Regions from separate parts of the Ferrimonas sp. SCSIO 43195 genome, predicted to be linked through region 2. Evidence: riboswitches for the same ligand, from Rfam matches in the RefSeq annotation. Region 2 holds a riboswitch; each other region holds the start of a gene.
The links. Region 2 has a riboswitch for cyclic di-GMP ahead of J8Z22_RS13605 (hypothetical protein). Riboswitches for the same ligand answer to the same signal wherever they lie in the genome.
Positions count from the first base shown of each region.

Region 1: it holds a riboswitch for cyclic di-GMP, as region 2 does, so the genes downstream of both, J8Z22_RS20620 (hypothetical protein) here and J8Z22_RS13605 (hypothetical protein) in region 2, are expected to answer to the same signal.
Region 3: it holds a riboswitch for cyclic di-GMP, as region 2 does, so the genes downstream of both, J8Z22_RS19925 (hypothetical protein) here and J8Z22_RS13605 (hypothetical protein) in region 2, are expected to answer to the same signal.

Region 1 covers NZ_CP072679.1:4,455,660-4,461,020, forward strand. The annotation lists gene J8Z22_RS20605 (TatD family hydrolase) at 1-790, shown strand, start outside; gene hemB (porphobilinogen synthase) at 950-1,921, shown strand; gene J8Z22_RS20615 (thioredoxin family protein) at 2,101-2,643, shown strand; cyclic di-GMP riboswitch class I at 2,884-2,964, shown strand; gene J8Z22_RS20620 (hypothetical protein) at 3,046-5,361, shown strand, end outside.
Region 2 covers NZ_CP072679.1:2,927,978-2,933,338, reverse strand. The annotation lists gene J8Z22_RS13605 (hypothetical protein) at 1-3,838, opposite strand, end outside; cyclic di-GMP riboswitch class I at 3,953-4,037, opposite strand; gene J8Z22_RS13600 (haloacid dehalogenase-like hydrolase) at 4,466-5,361, shown strand, end outside.
Region 3 covers NZ_CP072679.1:4,318,395-4,323,755, reverse strand. The annotation lists gene J8Z22_RS19950 (cytochrome bc complex cytochrome b subunit) at 1-16, shown strand, start outside; gene J8Z22_RS19945 (cytochrome c1) at 16-711, shown strand; gene sspA (stringent starvation protein SspA) at 807-1,436, shown strand; gene J8Z22_RS19935 (ClpXP protease specificity-enhancing factor) at 1,429-1,872, shown strand; gene J8Z22_RS19930 (hypothetical protein) at 1,948-2,196, shown strand; cyclic di-GMP riboswitch class I at 2,348-2,432, shown strand; gene J8Z22_RS19925 (hypothetical protein) at 2,533-4,539, shown strand; gene mraZ (division/cell wall cluster transcriptional repressor MraZ) at 4,817-5,275, shown strand; gene rsmH (16S rRNA (cytosine(1402)-N(4))-methyltransferase RsmH) at 5,275-5,361, shown strand, end outside.

The sequences.
Region 1 (5,361 bases), 1.5 Mb from region 2:
CGCACCACTGGCCTGGATCGACATCGCCGTCAACCTGAGCTCCAGTCAGTTTCGCCATGATCTGGAGGAGGTCATCGTCCGCGCCGCCGACGCCGGGGTCCGTGACCTCATCGCCGTCGCCAGCGACCTGGAGGAATCCAGGCAGTTGCAGAGCCTGATTCAGGCTCACCCCGGCATCCGCACGACTGCCGGGGTTCACCCTCACTACGCCAGCCGCTTCGACGCCGACAGCCCGCAGCAGCTGCGGCAGCTGTGCGGCCATCCGGCGGTGGTTGCCGTCGGCGAGTGTGGCCTGGATTACAACCGCGATTTCTCTCCCAGGGCGGATCAGCGGCGGGCCTTTTCCGCCCAGCTGAAGCTGGCCTGCGACCTGGCCAAGCCGGTGCTGATGCACTGCCGCGACGCCGGTGACGACTTTCAGGCCATGGTCCACGAGCATCGTCCCAACCTGAGCGGTGGGGTGCTGCATTGCTTTACCGGCACCGAACAGGAACTCAATCAGGCGCTGGACCTGGATCTGTTCATCGGCGTTACCGGCTGGGTGTGCGACGAGCGGCGGGGCCAGGAACTGGCACGACTGGTGCCGATGATTCCCGCCGAGCGGCTGTTGCTGGAGACCGATGCCCCCTACCTGTTGCCCCGGGATCTGAGACCCAAACCCAAAAGCCGCCGCAACGAACCGCGATGGTTGCCACACATTGCCAATAAAGTGGCTGAGCTGCGCAACGAATCGCTGGAATCGTTGTCGTACCAGTGCCAATTGAACGCCAAACGCCTGTTTCAAGTGTGATTAAGCTCCTATCCAGAGTGGTAGAGTTTGCTAATATTGTCACCACGAGATCGGCCCAGCCCCGTCGTCCTCCTGTTTGACGGGTAAATTTGGCCATCACCCCCCATTACCAAGGAGCAGCAAGTGACCGTTGTAACCGGACCTTTTTCTCGTCGCCGCATGCGTCGGATGCGTCGTCATGACTTTTCCCGTCGCCTGATGGCCGAGAGCCAGCTGAGCGTCAATGATTTGATCTACCCAGTGTTTGTGCTGGAGGGCAATGCCCGTAAAGAGCAGGTTGAGTCCATGCCCGGCGTCGAGCGTCTGTCCATTGACCTGTTGATCGAGGAAGCCCGTGAGATTGTTGCTCTGGGCATTCCAGCCATCGCGCTGTTCCCGGTGACCCCGCAGGAGATCAAATCTCTGGGCGCCGAAGAAGCCTATAACCCGGATGGCCTGGCTCAGAAAGCGGTTCGAGCCCTGAAGCGGGAGTTCCCAGAGCTGGGTGTGATCACCGACGTGGCACTGGATCCGTTCACCACTCACGGTCAGGACGGCATCATCGATGACGAAGGTTACATCCTCAACGACATCACCACCGAAGTGCTGGTGAAGCAGGCGCTGTCCCATGCCGAAGCCGGTGCCGACGTGGTGGCCCCGTCCGACATGATGGATGGCCGCGTTGGCGCCATTCGCGATGCCCTGGAAGCCGCCGGTCACGTCAACACCCAGATCATGGCCTACTCCGCCAAGTACTCCTCCAGCTACTACGGCCCATTCCGCGATGCGGTCGGCTCCGCCGGTAACCTGAAGGGGGGCAACAAGCACACCTATCAGATGGATCCCGCCAACTCCGATGAGGCCCTGCAGGAAGTGGCCATGGACATCGAAGAGGGTGCCGATATGGTGATGGTGAAGCCGGGCATGCCTTACCTGGACATCGTACGCCGGGTTAAGACCGAGCTGAAGGTCCCCACCTTTGCTTACCAGGTCAGCGGCGAGTACGCCATGCACATGGCTGCCATTCAAAACGGCTGGCTCGACGAGCGTAAGATCATTCTGGAATCCCTGCTATGCTTCAAGCGGGCCGGTGCCGATGGCGTACTGACCTACTTTGCCAAGCGCGTGGCTCAGTGGCTGAACGAAAAGTAACCCCCTGAATCGATTCCATCGAGGCGGCTTCGGCCGCCTTTTTTGTGCTTCTGGGTCGGCTCGCCATCGAGGCAGAAACTGTGACAACGGTCATGATCGGCTTCACAGTTCCGTTACCGCCAGGGCACCTCTTGGCTGAATCTGGGTCAGACTAGCAGGAGACAAACTAAGGTGAGAGAATGATGAAAAAGAGCACGTTGATGGCCATGTTACTGGCCCCGGCCCTGCTGAGCAGCGGCGCCTTTGCCAACTCTGGCTGTGGCTTTGAAGAGGGACAGAAAGGCCCCTTCGCCACCTGCGATCAACCCGATAAACAGGAGGTTATTTTGACCGGTGAACTGGCCATGGCCGACATCATGGACGCCATTCCGGGTTACAGCGATAACTACGCTGACTATGCCCCTCAGCCTCAGTGGCTGGACAAACTGAAAGCAGTCGACACCCCAACCGAGATCGTGGTTATCATAGGCACCTGGTGCCCGGATTGTCACCGTGAAACCCCGCGTTTTGCCAAGATTCTGGAACTGGCCGGCAACGACCACCTGCAGGTGCGTTACATCGGCGTCGATCGCAGCAAGGCGGACCCACAGCACCTGGCCGCCGCCTACGATTTCCAACGGATTCCCACCTTCATCATCCAGCAACAGGGCAAGGAGATCGGTCGCATCATCGAATCGCCGACCACCTCGCTGGAACAGGATCTGGCAGAGATTCTGAAGTAGCGCCCTCAAGGTGCCAACGCCATTAAATTCAATGACTTGGCACCTTAGCCCAACTGTAAATATCTGTTTTAACGCATTCTTTTTTTACACGGTGTCAGCATCGACTCACAGTCGTTCATCTTTGCCATGACATCGACGTAACCTCATGATTTAATCCCTAAGTCGCCGCGGATGACCGAGCCGGTATTCCCGCTTTGTCGCCGCTTATCGACACCATAATAACGACATCACACGATGCATCGCTGACAATGGCAAACCAGCTGCGAAGCTGGGACGCAAAGCCACCGGTCTCTGCTTCACAGAGACAGCGGGGTTTCCAGCGTATCGAGTGGTCCCGGTGGCCACTCGGCGTTCGCCAGCGCCAGCGTTTGAAATAGGTTCAACCATTAGGGATGGTAGACTATGCACTTCAGACGCCACCTGCTGGCCATATCCATGGCCGCAGCATTAACCCAACTCGCCGCCTGCGGCGGTTCCTCCTCATCCACCCCGACGCCCACCCCGGAGCCACCGGCACCGGAGCCGACTCAGAGCTTGTCCGGTACCACCGCCGATGGTTACCTGGTTAACGCTCAGGTGTGCCTGGATCTCAACAGCAACGGCGAATGCGATGCCGATGAGCCCAGCACCCTGACCCAGGCCGGAGGCCAGTACAGTTTCTCGAATCTGGATGCCGCTCTGGATCTGAGCCAGGTGCAGATGCTGGTGAAGGTGATCGCCGGCCAGACCGAGGATGAAGACAACCCAGGTGTGGTACTGCCCCAGAGCTACACCATGACGGCACCGGCCGGTGTGGTGGAGTTTGTCAGCCCCCTGACCACCCTGCTCGCCTCCGAGATGGACAGGGCCGGTGTGGACCAGGAGACCGCAGCGGCAGCCCTGGAGCAGACTCTGGGTATTCTGGGCTCTGATCTGAGCCTGGTGGAAGATTACATTGTCGGCAAACAGCAGCCGGCCAATGGCAACGGCTACAAACGGCTGCACCGGGTAGCCCAGGTCGTCGCCCGTGTCACTGCCAAGACAAAACATGCCGTAGAGCAGAACGGCGGCACCGGCGGTGATGCCGAAGACAACGAAGTGGCCGATGCCATCGCCGAAACCCTGACCGAAAACCTGGAGCAGCTGGTAAACCGGGTGGATGAGGCGGAAGCCAATGGTCAGGAGCCCGATGCCGACACCATCGCCGACGAAGTTGCCAATGAGCTGCCCCTCGCCCCCGAAGACGTTCAGGACAGAGTCGAGCGCAAACGTGAACGCGGCGACCTCGAGGAGGCCAGCCTGCTGACCCTGCTCGAGTCCGAAGGGGGCATGTTTGAACTGGATGGCCACTCCGACGTGTTCTTCGACTCCAGCACCAACCAGTGCATCAAGGAGCGCGAACTGGGCTATCAGCAGATTCAGAAGGTTGAGTCCCTGATCACCTTTAACCGCTTCCGTTACGACGGTCCCGATGTCGGCTTTATCGAGATCACCGAAGAGGAAGATCGCGACATGCTGGTGTGGAAACAGCAAGCCTGGTCCGAGATGAGCGATCAGGTGGAGGTTGTCTCCCAGGAGGAGGATGGCTCGGTCATCATCAGCTCCGATATGGATGGCCGCCAGCAGGTCTGGGCTCAGCAGCTGGATCTCTCCGACCTGAAACTGAAGCGCTACGCCAAGGGTGAGCACGAGTGGAAATCACTGTTCAGTGGCAATCAACTCTTCCCCGAGGGCGCCAGCGGTTACCAGATGACCTTCAAGCAGCTTGAGAGTCGCGCCATGCTGCCCTACCGGGCTGAGTGTGACGCCTCGGTTCAATGGTGCAACCAGGTGGTTCTGCCGACGGGTCCGGTTCAGACCCTGGCCGAACTGATGAATGACGCCAGCACCGAAGCACCCAAGCTGGTCTACATCGGTGGTGACGATGACACCAGCCTGGCCGTCGCCCTGCAGGGCGACATTGAGGAGGACCAGGGTAAGGTACACCTCTATGTGGTCGAACACGATGAGTGCGATGACAACGGCTGTGCTGCTCCCGAGCTGAAAGAAAACGCCGATGCCAGCTGGACCAAGACGCCCATGGGCCTGGTGCTGAACCTGCCCGAGTGGGGCCACTCCTTCACCCATCGCCGCCGCGCCCAGCCTCTTCTGACCGAGTATGAAGGTGCGGTGCGCCATGGCTTCGTTCTCGGAGAGGGACTGACCCGCAGCGATCAGTGGGGCTTCAACGAGGTCGCTATGGATGCCTTCCTGGCCAACCTGGGTACGCCTGAGCTGCGCGAAGTGGAAGATGCCGGGGAGTGTGGCTTCGATCCGGACAACGGTCAGGATCCCGGTGACGGCACCGAGCCCGGCGACGGCGACGACAAGCCCGAGCTGCCACAGTTGATCGCCGATGACGCGGCCACCGCCGCGTTGGCCGGTAAACAGTACCTGGCCGTAGATGCGGAATTCCAGGCTCTGATCCAGCTGAACGAACAGGGTCGGGTCATGGCCTGGGTCGAAGAGCAGGATGACGAGGGCATGGAGCGGGAAACCCTGTATGGAAAATGGCTGATTGATGCCGAACACCGGCTGTTACTGCAATTTGATGCCGATGACTGGGTACTGATGCAGTTGCCTGCGGAAGGGCTGGGCGGCGACGTGATGAAGGTGTTCGAGCAGGACGGCGATAAACAGCTGGAGTACGCTATGCAGTTAGTTCGCCCGTTGAGCCTGGATGGTTTCGCCACTTCACTG
Region 2 (5,361 bases):
AGCCCTCGTTGTGGGCGGTAACCACAAAGCCAACGTCCAGGTGAGCGTGGTTAACGTCTTCCAGCTTGTTGTTGCCACTGGTGTTGTAGGCGTAGTCCCAGCTGCAGCTGCCGTCGTTGTTGTAGCGCAGGTTATCGGTGAAGAAGCCCAGAATGTCGGTGACTTTCTGTGCCATGGCCGCATCGCCGCCCTGGGTCCACTTGTTCACATAGATCATGGCAATGCCCATGGTCATATTGTGGTTGTAGGGCAGGGGGTTGGAGTACAGGCCCGAGTCGCCGAATTCGCTGTTACTGACGTTGACGTAGAAGTAGGAGCCTTGAATGGCGCCGTTCTTGGTCTGGCTGTAAGACGATTCGTGGGTAGCAATGATCGCTTTCGTCAGCGCCAGGTACTGGTCGGCCTTGGCCATGTACGCGGTCTTATTGGCCGACTTGATGTAATCCACGGCGCGCATGATGGCGTTGAGGATCTGGCCGTCGGACAACACCTCGATGCGCCAGCCATCAAAGGGACGACGCCAACCCGCAGCCGCCATGGAGCGGTCGTTGAGGTAGGCCTTGGGGGCCATGCTGTAGGGCTGTCCACTCAGGTTCAGCTCATTACGATCCACGCGTTTGTCATCGGTGTAGTTGATCATGTGATCAATCAGTTCGATGGCGTAGTCGAGGTACTTGTCGTCGTTATAGGCCTTGGCCATGGTGACGTAAGCTCGCAACCAGTAGTGGCCTTCCCAGGCCAGTTGGCTCTGGTCGTTGCCGTTGGTGGAGTCCAGCAGCGGGTGAGCGTTGCCGTAGCTGCCTTCGAAGGCGGCGTCCCACTCAGCCTGGGAGGCGATCAGTGCCTTGGGGGTGACCACGTTGGTGTCGATGGTCAGCCAGTCATTGTTGCCCACATTGTACAGCTGGTTGTTGTCGCTGGGCTGGGCACCGGACTCGATGATCTGGTGCTGATCATTGAAGGTGTAGCCGCGAACCTGGTTGTCGTTACCCAGGTCGATCAGTGCCAGTGCCTGCAAAGTGGCGGCGCTGTAGTCATTGCCGAAGCGCAGGGCCTGGTCGTAGCTGATGGCGCTAATGGCACCACTGCTGATGCTGGCGCTGCTTTGACCATCGGAGGCGGTCAGGCGACCATTGCTGATGCTGACTTCGACGTAGCCGGTCTGGTTAAAGGCAAAGCGGTTTTCCAGTCGCACCTCGCTGCCGTTGAAGCGGGCAATCACCGAGCGATGAGAGACGGCGATAAAGCTGCTTTGATTGGCGGTACTGGCCACATAGGTCAGGGCATCCGGGTTGCTGTCCAGTGCCGAGAACCAGCCAATGATGCGGTGCTCAGACTGCGCCTTCCAAGGGGAAAACGTCAGGTATGCATTGCTGCCGTTGAAGCGAATGGCTCGAGCGTCGTTGCCCAGCAGCGGGCCTCCCTGAGGAGGGTCTACCGGGTCAACGGGATCGACCGGGTCCACCGGATCAACAGGGTCTACTGGATCAACCGGGTCTACCGGATCGACCGGGTCTACCGGATCAACGGGGTCCACCGGATCAACGGGGTCGACCGGGCCAGAGTCGGAGCCGTACACGGCGTCCCACTGGTCCTGAGGGAAGTGCTGGGGATCCGGGTTGGTGACGGTGTGCTGGGCTTGAACCCAGTCGCCACTATCGATCTGGTGCAGTTGATTGTGGCCGCTGTCTCCGCCCACTTCGACAATGCCGCGCTCAGGATCAAAGGCGTAGGAGCGCGAATTATTCGGGTTGGCGTAATCGATCAGGGTCAGTGCCTGCAGCGCGCCTTTGGAGTAGCCGTTGCCGCGGCGGTACAGCCAGTCAAAGCTGACCGAGGTCGGGTCGATGCTGCTGGCGTTCACCGAGCCGGAATTGGTGCCGTCGAAGGCGGTCAGCTTGCCGTGCTCAACGGTGACTTCCAGGTAATGGCTGGCGGCAAAATCAAACTTGCCCCAGACACCAGGATAGTCACTGCCCCACTTGCCCTGCACGTTGTGATGGGTAAAGCCGATGAAGTCGGAAGTTTGAGACGAGCTCATCAAGGTGGTTCGGTTACCGGCGTCCGCGTCGACCTCGGCCAGCCAGGCGATGACCTTGAATTTGCCTTGCGGTTTCCACGGGGCAATTTGGGCGTAGCTGCCGTTGCCGTCAAAACGCACGGCCTGGTTGCTGACAGGATCGACGGGGTCTACAGGATCGACGGGGTCTACTGGGTCTACTGGGTCGACAGGGTCTACTGGGTCGACAGGGTCTACCGGATCGACTGGGTCAACGGGGTCAACGGGGTCTACTGGGTCGACGGGGTCTACCGGGTCTACCGGGTCCACAGGCGCATCGGTGCCAAATACGGCATTCCATTCGTCGTCACTGAAGACGCTGCTGTCCGGGTTGGTGATAACGTGGACACCCTGGCCATAATCGCTGCTGTCGATGCCGAACAGCTTGGTGGCACCGCTGCTGTCGCCGACTTCCACCAGCCCTTGATCCGGGCTGACGCCATAGGCTCGTGAGTTGCTGCTATTGGCCAGGTCCATCAGAACCAGGCCTTGCAGGCCGGCCTGAGAAAAGTCGCTGCTGCCCCGACGGAACAACAGATCATATCCCACAGAGCTGGGGTTAATGGCGCTGTTGTAGACCGATTGAGTGATGCGACCATCGCTGATGGTCATGCTGCCGTAATCGACAGTGATGTCGACCAGGCCACTGGCATTAAAATCAAATTTGCCCCACACCCCAGGGTACTGGTTGTCCCAGTGGCCCTGAACCGCAGAGTGGGTGAAAGACAGAAATTCGGTAGTGTCAGACGCACTCATCAGGATGTTGCGCTGATCTGGAGCTGCGTCCATGCCGGTCAGGTAGGCGAGCACGCGGAATTTGCCTTGTGGCTGCCAGGGGGCAATTTCGGCGTAGCTGTTGCTGCCGTTAAAATTGACGGCGTAGCTTTGCGCTGGGTCAACGGGGTCAACGGGGTCAACGGGGTCAACGGGGTCAACGGGGTCAACGGGGTCAACAGGGTCAACGGGGTCAACGGGGTCGACAGGGTCAACCGGGTCGACAGGGTCAACCGGGTCGACAGGGTCAACCGGGTCAACCGGGTCGACAGGATCCACCGGCGCATTACCAAAGGCGGCATTCCACTGAGCGTCATCGAAGTGATCGGGTGCCGGGTTTTCAATGCTGTGAGGTCCGGTAAACCATGCATTCTTAGACAGTTTTTTCAATGCCGAGGACGAGGCGCTGCCGCCGACTTCGACCATGCCTCGGCTGCTGTCGAAGGCATAAGCGCGGGAGTTGCCGGCATTGCCGAGATCGATCAGAGCCAGGCCTTGAATGCCGCCTTCTGAGTAATCGGTTTTACCGCGGCGAAACAACCACTGATAGTCAACGGAGGTCGGATCGATGGCACTGTTCTGAACCGAACGGGTGACCTGACCATCGGTGGCAGTCAGTTTGCCCTGTTGGACTTCAATTTCAATATAGCGGGTGTCATTGAACTGAAACTGGCCCCAGATCCCCGGATACTGGGATCCCCATTTACCCTGTACATTTCGGTGGGTAAAAGAGAGAAAATCTGTGGATTGGGGTTCACTCAGGAGAATTGTTCTGTTTTCTGAGTTGGAATCAACCTGGCCTAACCAGGCAATGACCTTGAAGTGACCGCTGGGTTTCCAGGAGTCAAATTCGGCGTAAGCGTTTTTTCCGTTGAACGCAACGGCATTGGAAGCTTGGCCGCCAAAGCTGAAAGAAATTAGAATAACGGATAGAAATATCAGGAATGGCGATCGTCGCTCCTGCTTTCTCCAAATTGATCCCAAAAAGTGATGCCGATGGTTCATGAAAAGCCTCATAAATCGGCAGACAATCTCGGCCCTGCTGTGGCGTTGTTTTATAGTGCATTATTAAACCCTCAATTATTTCATAGAGTTAATGCGAACAGTTCACCACTGACATGAGGTAATCCCGCTATCATTGGCCGAAGCCTTTAGACCGGAGATATTGCGTCCTTAACTTTCGTTAAGTTTGCCTTTGTCTGCTGTCGTAGTTCAAATTACATTGGTTAACACAACATTAACCTTGTTGACTCGGCGCAGTCTTGAATAAGCTGAGCCCGCGGCAAGAATGCCCAATGGTTGATCATAAAACAACCGATCTTTTTTATATTCAGCGGCCATTGGTTGTCATTTCGATATTATGTACTGCTAAAACAGCAACATCCTCAAAGGTTATTTTTTTGATATTTGCTATGCCACTTTCAGTTTCTGTGAGCCATGTTCAATTGCTGTTGCTCATTATTTAAACGATGATAATTTCTCTAAAAAAGCCCTTTTATTTTTCTGCTGACCGTGTCAGGTAGGCCGTTTACGGATCTGACGTGGCTAAGGTGACCACGCCCCTCTACACTTACAGGTATTCTTTTGGCTGTTTTCGGCCCGGAATTCATTGGATTGCAGGGATCAATCAGGATGACTAAGGATGTTACGAATAATCAGGTGCTGGGGTTGGATGAGTTTCGGGAGAAGAAGCGCAGCGGAGAAGACTACCGCCAGACCCCGGAGCAGGCTTTGCAGAATCTGGCCCAGCTTCCTGATTCAACGCCGTTGCTGGTGGACTTCGATGACACGCTGTGGCTGCGTAACAGCACCGAGCTGTTTCTTGCCTCGGTGGCGCCGAAACTGCTGATTTCGATTGTCCTGCAACTGCTGGATCTGCTGAGGCCCTGGCGTTGGATTGGAGGCCAGGAACAGCGTCATTACCGGGACCTGATTCGCATCAAGGTGGTGCTGTTTGTGGCGCCGTGGGCTAAAAGACAGTGGCAGAAACAGGCGGCCGAAGTCGGTGGTCGCTACCTCAACAGGGAGCTGTACGACCTGCTGCTCAGTCGCGACAATCCCATCTACCTGTTGAGTTATGGCTTCGATTTCATTCTGGCGCCGCTGTTGGATGCCATGGGCTGCGAGTGGCCTTTGGTGGTGTCCTCGAAACTGGGGTCGGCCATCGAGTTGCGCATTAAAGGTAAGGGGGCGATGGCCATCGAAGCCCTCGGTCGGGAAACGGTGCGGCGCAGTGCTTGCGTTACCGACAGCCTGCTGGATCGCGATCTGCTGGAGAGCTGTTCCGTCGGCATTTGGGTGCAGTGGCCAGAGTCGGTGGCGCAGAGGGCGGGGCTGGACCCCATGCTGCCGTTCGTGTACCTCAAAAAAGTGAAACGGCCCACTGAAAGCTATTTCACTCGGGCGATACTGGGGCATGACTACCTGACCCTGCTGCTGGTGTTCGCCATCGCCAATCCTTATCCCTGGCAGACCGCGGCGTGCTTACTGGGTTTTGTCCTGGCCTATTTTTGTGCCTATGAAGTGGG
Region 3 (5,361 bases), 1.4 Mb from region 2:
AAGGGTGACAGGCTAATGAAAAAGTTAATCGCAGTAATGATGGCTTGCCTGCCGGCTCTGGTGTTTGCCGCCGGCGGCAACAATGAACACGTGGTCAGTGCCAACATTGATCTGACTGACAAAGCGTCGCTCAAGCGCGGTGCTCAGGCATTCATGGATAACTGCAGTGGCTGTCACAGCCTGCAGTACCAGCGTTACCAGCGCATTGCCGATGATCTGGAGATGACCGAAGAGGAGGTCGGAAACCTGATTCTGAGCGATGCCAAGATTGGTGAGCAGATCAAGTCGGCCATGAGTACCGACAATGGTGCCACCTGGTTTGGTGCGCCGCCGCCGGATCTGACCCTGGAAGCGCGGCTGAAGAGCCCGGACTGGATCTACTCCTACCTGAAGGCGTTCTATGTGGATGAAAGCCGTCCCTTCGGCGTCAACAACCTGGTGTTCCCGGCGGTGGGCATGCCCCATGTCCTGGAAGGACTGCAAGGGACACCGGTGTTGCAGGAAGACGGTACCATCGTCGCCAGCGGCGGCCAGATGAATGCCGAAGAGTATGATCAGTACGTTCTGGATATCACCAATTTCCTGGCCTATACCGGTGAGCCGGTCAAGCTGGAACGTGAACGTATTGGTAAATGGGTACTGGCTTTCCTGGCCTTCTTCTTCGTGATTGCGTTTTTCTTGAAGAAGGAATATTGGCGAGATGTACACTAATCGCCAATAACAGGTTACAATCTACCTCTTGCGCATTTGGGGGCATTCTTGCCCCCAAATGTTTTATCGTTTCTGAGTGAGTTTGGAGGATGTCGATGGCTGTTGCTGCCAATAAACGCTCTGTAATGGCGCTGTATTCCGGTGCTAGTGATCTCTATAGCCACCAAGTACGCATTGTCTTGGCGGAGAAGGGCGTCGGTGTCGAGGTAATCCAGGTTGATCCAAACCAGCTACCGGAAGACTTAGCAGAGCTCAACCCATACAACAGCGTTCCGACCCTGATCGATCGTGAATTGGTGCTGTACAACTCCCGTATCATTATGGAGTACCTGGATGAGCGTTTCCCTCATCCGCCGTTGATGCCTGTGTATCCGGTATCCCGTGGTCAAAGCCGTCTGATGATGTACCGCATCCAGAATGACTGGTATGCATTGGCCGAACGCATTATGCGTGGTGAGAAAGCCGATGCGGCTCGTAAGCAGCTGACCGAAAGCATTCTGGGCCTGAGCCCGGTATTTGCGGAAACCCCTTACTTCATGAGCGAAGAGTTCACCCTGGTAGATTGCTACCTGGCAGCCCTGTTCTGGCGCCTGCCTCAGCTGGGCATCGAAGTGGCCGGCCGTGGCAGCAATGAAGTGAAAGCCTACATGACCCGCATCTTCGAGCGTGAGTCCTTTAAGGCATCGCTGACCGAAGCCGAGCGCGAGCTGCGCATCGGTGTCTGAGGTAGAGCACAGCCTGTCACCCCAACGCCCCTACCTGTTGCGGGCGCTGTATGAGTGGCTGGTTGATAATGATCTGACCCCTCACCTGGCGGTCAATGCCGAGTTACCCGGCGTCCGGGTACCGACTCAGTATGTGCAGGATGGCCAGATTGTGCTGAACATAGCTCCCCATGCGGTGGGCAATCTGCAGATGGGCAATGACGACGTCCGCTTTAATGCCCGTTTTGGCGGTCAGCCACAGGCCATTGTGGTCCCCCTGTATGCCTGTGAGGCTATCTATGCCCGGGAAAATGGCGCCGGAACCCTGTTTCCGCCTGAACCGAGCTATGAGCTGCAACTGGAGCAGCAGCAGGATGACACCACTGCGCCTGAGGCTGTCGACTCGCAGGACAGTCGTCCCGAGCCGGGGCGACCCACTCTCAGGGTCATCAAGTAAGCATTCGATGATTGAAAAGCCGGAGCCTATGCTCCGGTTTTTTTTGCTTTGTCCGCGGAAAATCGTTCGGATTTAATGAAGCCTGCATTGCGCCTGAGCTTCTTTGCCCAGTCTTGGTTACAAAAAAGCGATTTCCCCAATATCGCCCATGTGATCGCGATCACGTTTTTGGCCTTTGATACTCAAGTTTTTGCATTTTGCGACGGTGTCGAGCTTGCTGCTCCGACCATCGATAAAATTGGCGTCAGAACAATTGATTGTAGAAAGCTTCTGAAAATTGGTGGCTCAGCCGGCAACCTTAATTCCAATCTGAAGTGTAATTAATGAAGATCATTTTTTGCTCTATATCAGTAAATTAATTTCTTCAAGGGGGGGGTTTTGAGCTGTTTGTCTAAAAAATGGGCCTTGAGTATTCTCTTCCCACTTCGTTATTCGGTGTCCGCGCCATTCGCAGCGGCATCGGGTGTGTTTAGACAGCAGACAAAGGCAAAACCAGTGAGAGCTGGCGACGCAAAATCTCCGGTCTTAAGGCGTACGCCAAAGATAGCGGGATTACCTCATGTCGTATGTGGTGTATTGAGGGAACAACGGTGCCGGGCTTATGGCCTGGTGTACTGACCAACCGTCGCGTGAAATTGTCTGCCGATTTAGGAGCATTAGATGTCAAATCGGCATTTTCAGCTGGGCCCCAATGGCCTGGTAACACTGAAGACCCTGTTTTCAGTCACCCTGTTAGCGGTCACCCTGAGCGGGTGTGGGGGCGGATCATCGGATCCGTCGCCGGACCCGGATCCGCCGCCGGTCATTCCGGACCCGGATCCTGAGCCGGACCCAGATCCGGACCCGGACCCGGACCCAGACCCAGACCCAGACCCAGATCCGGACCCAGATCCAGACCCGGACCCGGACCCAGACCCGGATCCAGACCCGGACCCGGATCCAGACCCAGAGCCGGATCCAGACCCGGAAGTGGGGGTGATTCTGAGCTCCGATGCGGTGGTGTTTAATGGTCAGAATGCCTATGGCGAGATTGCCGATTGGCGTGCCGACGGCGATTTTCGCGTCGTGGCCTGGCTGGACGAGATTGCGGTTGAGGCCGGTGCCAAAACCATGCTGTTGTCCTCCGCCGCCAATGGCGATTATCTGGCCTTTACCCACAACAGCGTCGAAGGTCGCTGGAACGGTCAGACGGTGTCTGTCGGCGGGCAACTGGCGTTTGATCAGAGCCGCTACGTAGAGATCACCGTCGCCAATGGCAACCTGACTGCCTCGGATGGCAGTGCCAGCGCCACCACCAGCAACGGTGCGGTAAGCCCGACGGCGGTGACATACAACTGGTTGTATCGTCAGCAGGATCAGTATTCTCAAGGGGCGTTGCAGTCACTGGCGTTGATCGACCTGGATAACAACGATCACTCCCGCGCCCTGAGCTTTGACCAGGACAAAGGCGTGGTGGCCTCCGGAGCGGGCGCCAACGGTACGCATCTGCTGATGAACGTGGCGGCGTCGGACTGGCGAGCCATTGAGTCGAACGTCAAGGCGCCGATGCCGCACCTGGCGAGCCAGGCGGAGTGGGATGCCCGCTTCGAACAGATGTACCCTAACCAGCGTCCGGTCATGAATGAGACCAAGGGCAACGACAACCTGGTGTACGCCTGGGAAGGGCATTACTGGCTGCGGGCTTACGTGCGCATGGCTAAGACCTATGGGGACAGCAAGTACCTGGACTACGCGGTTGAGCTGGCGGATCACATGCTGTATTACACCGACGAACAGCGGGTAGAGCGGGGTGAGCTGAACATCTTCAATGAGCCTTACCATGAGTTGGCGCCGAAGTTGTATCTGACCACGCCCGGGTTACCGGTTCCCGGATGGCGACGCCCCTATAATGGTGGCTGGCGCAATGAGGCACTGACCGACGGCATGATCCTCAATGCCATTATGCGGCTGGCGGATCACATTAAGAGTGACAACCTGACCGCCTATATGGCCAAGGCCGACAGTTACATCGAACGGGCGAAAGTGATTGTACGGGCACACGACACCTCATTCAGCACCACCAAGAATGCGGCGATTCAGGGCTCCTACTTTTACGTCAACCCGGATAATGCCGATACCGGTGACAGTGGTTTGTACTCCAACCCTCTGCCGTTTAACCACAACATGACCCTGGGTGTGGCGATGATCTACCTTAACAAGTGGACCAACGACAGCGGTGACCTCGGTCAGAAGGCCAATGAGATCCTGGGCTTCTATATGGATAACCTCAAGGCGGACAGCAACAACGTCTGTACCTGGGATTATCAATACAAGGCCGACGGCAGTGGCAAGATGGAAGACTTTAACCACGCCCACCTGGACGTAGGCTTCATGGTTCTGGCCCGCCAGGAAGGGATGTTGGACAGCGACCAGCCGCTGACCTGCCTGGCCAACACCATGGTCAGCAATGTGTTCGTGGCGCCGGCCATGGCCAGTTTTGGTGTCGATGGCACTGGCTTGAGTTCAACCTGGGATCAGGTGGCCGTAGGCTATGACTGGATTGATCTGCAGGCGTACGATGCCCGCATCGGAGACATCAGTGATCACATCCTGCGTCACTACGGTGCGCCGAACTGGTACCGGCCGTATCTGGCATCTGCCAATACCCTGTACTGGAACAACCAGTAACCCTCAGGGTTGTTGGAAAACGGATTGGCTGTCTTCGGGCAGCCTTTTTGTTTTTTTGCTCAGTTAATGACTCTGATTACCTCGGTTAAGCCGCCGCTGATTACGGGTTAACTAGTTAAAAAATAAGTGTAAGAACCCCATTCTGACGGGATTTGACGCCGATCGCCTCACCTTGACAATACTCGCTTTGTGTCCATAAACTTGGTAGCTTGTGGGAAAAAGTGGTTATTTGTGGGATGAAGTCGTCCGATTGAATTTAACAGGGATGGGATAGCTTTTGTTTAGAGGCGCCAGCAGCATCTCTCTCGATGCCAAAGGCCGGATCGCAATACCAAAGCGATACCGGCCGTTGTTGTGCGCGCAAAACGACAATCAGTTGGTGGTGACCGTCGACATCAAGTCGGCCTGCCTGCTGCTGTACCCGCTGGATGCCTGGCAGGAGGTCGAGCAAAAACTGGCGACCCTGTCCGATACCCAACCCAGTGAGCGCGCCATTAAACGGCTGTTGCTGGGCTACGCCGCCGATGTGGAGATGGATCGCATGGGCCGGGTGTTATTGCCTCCCCCTTTACGACAGTACGCGCAACTGGATAAGCAACTGATGCTGGTCGGTCAGCTCAACAAGTTTGAGATCTGGTCGGAAAGCAACTGGCAGCAACAGATTGCCGACTCTCAAACCGCTTTAGAAGCGGAAGCCTTTATTGATAACCAACGTTTACAGGAATTTGCCCTCTAATGGCGGAAAGTTTTAGTCACGTAACCGTGCTGCTGAAAGAAGCAGTGGACGGATTGAACATCAAAGCCGACGGTACATACATCGAT